Anaerosoma tenue: one gene and its partner. The protein of the gene in region 2 interacts with the protein of the main gene of each other region in a pairwise test. Links are inferred from orthologs where the notes say so. Each region holds a gene or a part of one and is shown on either strand. Other genes may lie near its edges.

The links.
Region 1: the proteins of MSB02_RS10005 (region 2) and def interact in binary tests that used the Escherichia coli proteins (3 or more experiments, as listed by UniProt). The link is inferred for Anaerosoma tenue from one-to-one orthologs.

The regions. Positions count from the first base shown.
Region 1 is NZ_JALNTY010000001.1:284,656-287,419, reverse strand. It holds def (peptide deformylase), read right to left. Parts: upstream 1,744-2,764; coding sequence 1,258-1,743; downstream 1-1,257. Other genes in the region: priA (replication restart helicase PriA), read right to left, coding at 1,832-2,764; fmt (methionyl-tRNA formyltransferase), read right to left, coding at 321-1,238; MSB02_RS01395 (RsmB/NOP family class I SAM-dependent RNA methyltransferase), read right to left, coding at 1-324. UniProt on the Escherichia coli protein: Removes the formyl group from the N-terminal Met of newly synthesized proteins. Requires at least a dipeptide for an efficient rate of reaction. N-terminal L-methionine is a prerequisite for activity but the enzyme has broad specificity at other positions.
Region 2 is NZ_JALNTY010000004.1:81,356-85,645, reverse strand. What follows is about bases 807-3,806. They hold MSB02_RS10005 (aspartate-semialdehyde dehydrogenase), read right to left. Parts: upstream 2,820-3,806; coding sequence 1,794-2,819; downstream 807-1,793. Other genes in these bases: MSB02_RS10000 (aspartate kinase), read right to left, coding at 2,819-3,806; MSB02_RS10010 (response regulator transcription factor), read right to left, coding at 1,044-1,724; MSB02_RS10015 (sensor histidine kinase), read right to left, coding at 807-1,037. Also shown: more of MSB02_RS10015, read right to left, coding at 1-806; more of MSB02_RS10000, read right to left, coding at 3,807-4,081; MSB02_RS09995 (HD domain-containing phosphohydrolase), read right to left, coding at 4,174-4,290.

The DNA of each region.
Region 1 (2,764 bases), on a different replicon or contig from region 2:
GCGGATCCTGCGGGCGGCATCGACCGCCTGATCCACCACGGCGTACACGGGCGCATGACTGAAGAGCGCCTCATACGCGGCGACACGCAACACGTCCCGGATCCTCGGCTCTATGGAGCGGTCGATGTGCATGTCGATCGCCTCGTCAAGGACACCCTGGGCACCAAGAACGCCGTACACGAGTCTCGTCGCAAGCGCCGCATCGCCGCTTGGGAGTGGATGCGCGCGCAGCTCGGCAGAGAGTGCGGCTCCACTGAACGCCGCGTCCTTGCGTACCCGGGCAAGGACCCGCAATGCGCTCTGACGCGCGGGTGCGACGGTCACCTGGTGCACCGCCAGCAGACGTCGGCGGCGAGCCGCGCTCCGCGAGCCCAGTCCCTTCCCGACATGTCGCCCTTACCCGCGGGGCGCAACACGTCGAGCCGGAGCGCGCCGCCGCTGAAGCCGAGAACTGGATACCCGTCAGCGAGACAGAGTCCCCCGGGGGCTACGTCCGCTTCGACGGGCGTGGCCCGCTTCACAGTGACCTCGCGGTCGCCCAGGCAGGCGCGGGCCGGCGCGCGGCGCGTGGCGGCACGAACACGACGAAAGGCCTCGTCCACGTGCAGTTCAGGGTCCAGGGCGACGTCGTCCTTGGTGATCTTCGCAGCGTACGTCGCTTCGCCTGCGTCCTGCGGTGTCCACGTGACGCTGTCAGGAAGACCCGCCAACACCTCGGCCAGCGCATCCGCCCCCAGCCCGGCGAGCCGCAGCTCGACCTCATCGGCATACAGGTCTTCGATGGGAAGCGTGCGCTGAAGGGCGTACGGACCGGTGTCGAGGCCTTCTTCCATGAGCATGATGCTGACGCCGGTCTCACGGTCGCCGGAGAGGATCGCCCGCTGGATCGGTGCGGCGCCGCGATATGCCGGCAGCAGCGACGCGTGAACGTTCAGGCAACCGTGTGGCGGGACGGACAACACCGTCGGAGGGAGCAGCATGCCGAACGCGGCGACACAGATCGCCTCCGGAGAGGCATCGCGGATGTCCGAGACGGCATCGTCGTCGAGGCGCGCGGGCTGGAGCACGGGCAGGCCGAGCTCGAGAGCGCGCTTCTTCACGGCAGAGTAGCGGCTGTGACCTCCCCTGCCGGACACACGGTCGGGCTGCGTCACCACGAGGGCCACGTCATGCCGCTGCGCGAGCATGTCCAGCGTCGGCACCGCGAAGGCCGGAGTGCCCATGAAGACGATCCGCATGCCCTCCCCTTCGGCCGGGCTACAGATTGTTGGCCTCGTTGTACGCCTTGATGAGCGACTTCCTCATCTCCGCAGGTGCTCGATCGAGGATCAGGATCCCGTCCAGATGGTCTATCTCGTGCTGCAGGACGCGCGCGAGCAGATCCTCGGCCTCGATCGTGATCTCCCTGCCTTCGATCGTGAGTCCCTGGCAGACGACACGCTGCGATCGTTCCACCGGCACATTGACCCCCGGAACCGACAAGCAGCCTTCTTCGTCCACGACCGTCTCGTCGCCGAACTCCGTTATCACCGGATTGCAGAGCGCAGCCAGGCGATCATCGACATCGAACACGATCACGCGCTTGTCCACGCCCACCTGGGGAGCGGCAAGGCCCACGCCGTTCTCGGCGTACATCGTCTCCGCCATGGCGCGCACGAGCTCCCGGAGCTCCTGGTCCGCCTGGGTATCAACGTCATGTGCACGGCCCTTGAGGACCGGGTTGGGATGGTGCAGGACCTCCATCGACGCCCCTTCATTCTCGCGATTCCGACCAACGTATTCTACACCGGTGTGCGACAGGGCGTGGCGGCGCCCACGCGTGCCGCATCTCCTACAACATGCCTGCCGGATCGACGTCGATCGTCCGGGTGACCTGCTCGGGCACTGTGATCTCCGCATCCAACCGGCTGAGCAGTGACGGCATGGAGGATCCGTCGGGCGACTTCACGACCACATGCCATCGCCATCGCCCCTTGATGCGCGTTATCGGCGCGGGTGACGGTCCCAGCACGCTCCATCCCTCAGGTACCGCCTTCCGGAGTCCCTCGGCGAACATGGATGCGGCATCGCGCACGTCCGTCTGGCGCGCCCCCGCGAAGCCGATGTTGGCGATACGGGCGTATGGCGGATATCCCAGCGAACGCCGGTCCGCTTCTTCGGGACCGTACAGCAGCCCGGGATCACGTTCCTGGACCGCACGCACCGCCGGATGGTCCGCCCAGTATGTCTGTATGATCACGCGTCCCGGACGGGTACCCCTCCCTGCACGCCCGGCCACCTGCTCCAGAAGCTGGAACGTCCGCTCGGAAGCGCGGAAATCCGGCACGTGCATGCTCGTGTCCGCATTGAGAACGCCAACCAGCGTGACCTCAGGGAAATCCAGACCCTTGGCGATCATCTGGGTGCCAAGCAGTATCGCCTGCTTCTGAGCCTCGAACCGCGCGAGCACGGTCTCATGTCCGCCCTTGCGCGACGTGGTGTCGGCGTCCATGCGGACCACCGGCACCCCGGGCAACAACGCAGCCAGGTCCGCCTCGGCACGCTGCGTACCGGCCCCGAACCGACGCAGGTAGGCGCTGCCACAGCGGGGACATGTGGCGGGCACCGTCTCTGTGTGACCACAGTGGTGACACTGCAGCCGTCCGCCATCCTCGTGATACGTGAGCGACACACTGCACGACGGGCACTCGGGAACGAATCCGCACTCCCTGCACAGGAGGAACGATGCGAAGCCCCGGCGGTTGAGGAAGAGGACCGCCTTCTC
Region 2 (4,290 bases):
TGCCGGTACTCGACCTGCTCTTCGCTCCTGATGAGCGACAGGAGGTCGCTGCACAGCCGCGCCATCCTGCGCGACTCTCGATCGATCGCGCTCACCGCCTCCTCCTGGAGCGCGGGATCCTCGGCCCCCCACGCACGGAGGATGTTCACGTAGCCGCGGATGCCCGCCACCGGTGTGGCGAGTTCGTGCGACGCGTCCGCGATGAAACGCGCCTGCACCTCGTTACGCCGTTGAAGACCGTCGATCAACCGGTTGAGCGATCGCGCAAGGTCCGCGACCTCGGTACCGCCCTCTTCCGGCAGTCGCACGTCCAGGACCCCGACGTCGACGGAATCGGCGGTGCGCCGCAGGTCGTCGATCAGGGAGATCGCCCAGCGCGTGGTCCCCATCGCCGCAAGGAGGGACCCGGCGAGGGCGACCAGGCCGAGGACCATCATCGGAAGGCGCGTCGCGTCGAGGATGGCTTCCTGGTCCCGTGGCATGTACGAGACGTCCAGCACAGCCGCGTGCACACCCGGGAGTTCGAGCGGAACGTAGTATGAGTACACGCCGAGGTCGGCACGCACGAACATCCCCCGGATGAGCGGCTGCGCGCCAGGGAAGTCCGTCACGGGCCCGTCGCTGGTGAACGCCTGAGCACGCAGCGTCTCGTCACCCGCCTCATGGCTCTCGCCGACGCCCCATACCATGACGGGCTCATCGCCCTGCTGTTGGATCACATGCAGCGAGAAAGAGCCTTCGTACGCGAGGCCCTCGGCAAAGGGGGCCGGCGGCTCCTCCACCATGGCGGCCAGCATCGCCTCCTGGACCGCGTCAGGGCCCATGCCCGCCGACTCCGCACGCTCGCGCGCGGTATCGAGGGTGGTCCTCGTGACACGAGCGGCGGCGTCGGCAAGACGCCCGGCCGTCTCGATAGCGGCAGCCTGCATCCCGCGCGCCACCAGCGCGTAGGTGCCGACGGCGATGGTGCCCACCAGCACGACGGCGAACAGGGTGACAACGATGGCAACGCGCGAGCGGATCGTCTTGAAGCGCACCGGGTGCTAACCCCTTGCGAAGAAGTAGCCGACTCCCCTGATGGTCTGGATGATGCGGTTGTCGTGGTCCCCGATCTTGTTGCGGATGTGACACACGAAGACCTCGATCACATTCGAGTCGGTGGCACGCTTGGCGCCCCAGACCGCCTCCATGATCTCATCACGCGAGATGACTCGCCCTGCGTTGGCCACGAGATACGCGAGCAGGTCGAACTCCTTCGCGGTGAGGTCGAGTTCGGCGCCGTCACGCGTAGCCACCCGGCGCTCGGTGTCGATCGAGACGCCGGACGCCTCGACCTGGGCCGGAGTCGCCGGCGACGAGGTGCGCTTGAGGAGCGCGCGGACGCGCGACATCAGCTCGGGGATCTCGAACGGCTTACGGAGGTAGTCGTCGGCGCCAGCCTCGAACCCGGCGACGACGTCGTGCGTTTCCGCCCGCGCGGTGAGCATGAGGATCGGTACCTCCGACCCGCGCTTCCGGATGTGGCGGGCCACATCGATGCCGTCGATGCCGGGAAGCATCAGGTCGAGGACCACGAGGTCGACATCGTTGTCGAAGAGAAGATCGATGGCTGTGGGGCCGTCACCGGCCTTGAGGACATGATATCCCGCATGCCGCAACTCGAGTTCGACGAAGCGAGCGATCGTCGCGTCGTCCTCGACGATAAGGATGGTCTGCTCGGACATGGCAACGCCCCCATGGGTCTGTGACTTCGAGCGCGTGCTCCCGTCTGCGCACACGCACCTGTGGCCATGTTAACCCGCGAGCAGCGCTTCGGCTATCTGCACCGTGTTCAGAGCTGCACCCTTGCGCAGCTGGTCGGCGACGATCCAGAGCTGCAGACCGTGCCGCACGCTGTCATCCCGCCGTATCCTGCCCACGTAGCAGTCGTCCGTGCCTTCGAGCATCCCGGGCATCGGGTAGATGCGTTGGGCGGGGTCGTCGAGCACGGTCACACCCGATGCACCATCGAGCGCCTCCCGTGCCGCCGCGGGCTCGACCGCGGCGTCGAACTCCACGGCGACGGCCTCTGCGTGACAACGGAGCACCGGCACGCGCACGCAGGTCGCCGCGACGCCGATATCCGGATCGCCAAGGATCTTCTTGGTCTCGGCCACCATCTTCCATTCCTCTTTGGTGGAGCCGTCCTCGAGGAAGACGTCGATCTGCGGGATGCAGTTGAAGGCGATGCGGTGCGCGAAGGCCGACGGCTGGATCTCACGCCCGGCCAGGAGATCGCCGGTCTGCTCGTAGAGCTCGTCCATAGCCGCCTGGCCGGCGCCGGATGCCGCCTGATACGTGGAGACGACGACGCGCCTGATGGGCGCGAGGGAGCGGAGAACATCGAGCACGACGACCATCTGTATGGTGGAGCAGTTGGGATTCGCGATCACGCCGCTGTGCCACGCCAGGTCGTGGGCGTTGACCTCGGGCACGACCAGCGGCACGCCGTCTTCCATCCGGAACGCCGACGAGTTGTCGATCATCACGCATCCGGCCGAGGTGACCGCCTCTCGCATCTCCCGCGACACCGAGGCACCGGCCGAGAACAGGGCGATGTCCACGCCCTCGAAACTCCGCCGGGTCATCTCTTCCACGACGAGCTCGCCGCCGGCGAACGGCACGCGTCGGCCGGCGGAGCGAGACGACGCCAGGGGGACCACCCTGGACGCGGGGAAGTCGCGCTGGCCCAGGACCTCGAGCATCTCGCGCCCCACGGCCCCGGTGGCGCCCGCCACGGCGACCACCGGATGCGCGGCGATCGGTCTGTCCCATCCCATCACAGATCACCTTCTCCGCAGCCCGGGATCGACTCCACGACGATGTCGCCATCGGCGAGTCCGAAGCTGTCGTGAAGCGCCCGGACCGCCACATCAGCCTCGTCGCCGGCCACCACGCACGTGACCCTGATGGTCGAGGTGGAGATGAGATCGATGTTCACGCCCGCCTCAGACAGTGCGCGGAACATCTGCGCGGCGATGCCGGGGTGGGTCTTCATCCCCGCGCCCACCAGCGATACCTTGGCGATGGACTCGTCAACGACCCATTCACGGGCCCCGAGCTCGGCCACGACGGCCTCTGCCGTTCGGCGCGCGCGCACGAGATCCGTGCCGGGGACGGTGAACGAGATGTCGGTGCTCCCCGCCTCGGAGACGTTCTGGATGATCATGTCCACATTGACGTTGCTCTCGGCCATCCGGGTGAAGACCGCTGCGGCCACGCCGGGCCGGTCCGGCACGTCGCGGATGGTTATCTTGGCCTCCGAAGCGTCACACGTGACACCAGAGATGATCGCCTGCTCCATGGTCTCGTCCGCCTCCCTCACGATGGTCCCCGGCTCACCGGTGAAGCTCGACCGGCAGTGGATGACGACGCCGTGGTTGCGCGCGAACTCCACCGCACGCAGGTTCAGGACGCCCGCACCGCTCGCCGCAAGCTCGAGCATAGGTTCGTATGCGATCTCTGTGATCTTGCGCGCCCCCGGCACGATCCGCGGATCCGCCGTGTACACACCATCGACGTCGGTGTAGATCTCGCACATGTCGGCGTCGATGCCCGCCGCGATGGCCACCGCCGTGGTATCCGAGCCCCCGCGGCCGAGGGTGGTGATCTGCCCGTCGGGCGTCACGCCCTGGAAGCCGGCCACTATCACGATCTGGCCGTCTTCGAGAGCCGTACGCACACGGTCCGCCCGCACCTCGAGGATCTTGGCCTTGGTGTGACCATGATCGGTCACGATGCCCACCTGCGGCCCGGTGAAGGAGATGGCACGGCGACCGGCGGCATGGATAGCCATCGCGAGGAGCGCGATCGACACCTGCTCGCCGGTGGCGAGCAGCATGTCCATCTCGCGCTCAGGCGGTTCGGGGTCGACCTGGACGGCGAGGTCCACGAGCTCGTCAGTGAGATCGCCCATCGCCGAGACGACGGCAACGACCCGGTTACCCGCATCGGCGGTGGACACGACACGCTGGGCCACCGCACGCATGCGCTCGGGCGTACCGACCGAGGTGCCTCCGTATTTCTGGACGATGACGGCCATACGAACCTTCCGTGCGCATCGACGCGACGTCGAGAGCGGTCACGACAGGGAGTCAGTGTACCAACAACCGCGCGGTCGCACCGAGTACGTCATCAGATCGTCGGCGAGAACCCCATGCGGTCGGCGTGTGCCCGCATGCGCTCCGGCAGGGCCTCGATCGCCTCGCTCAGGAAGTGGTCCGCCAAACCGGCGCCGGACGCCTCCTCCAT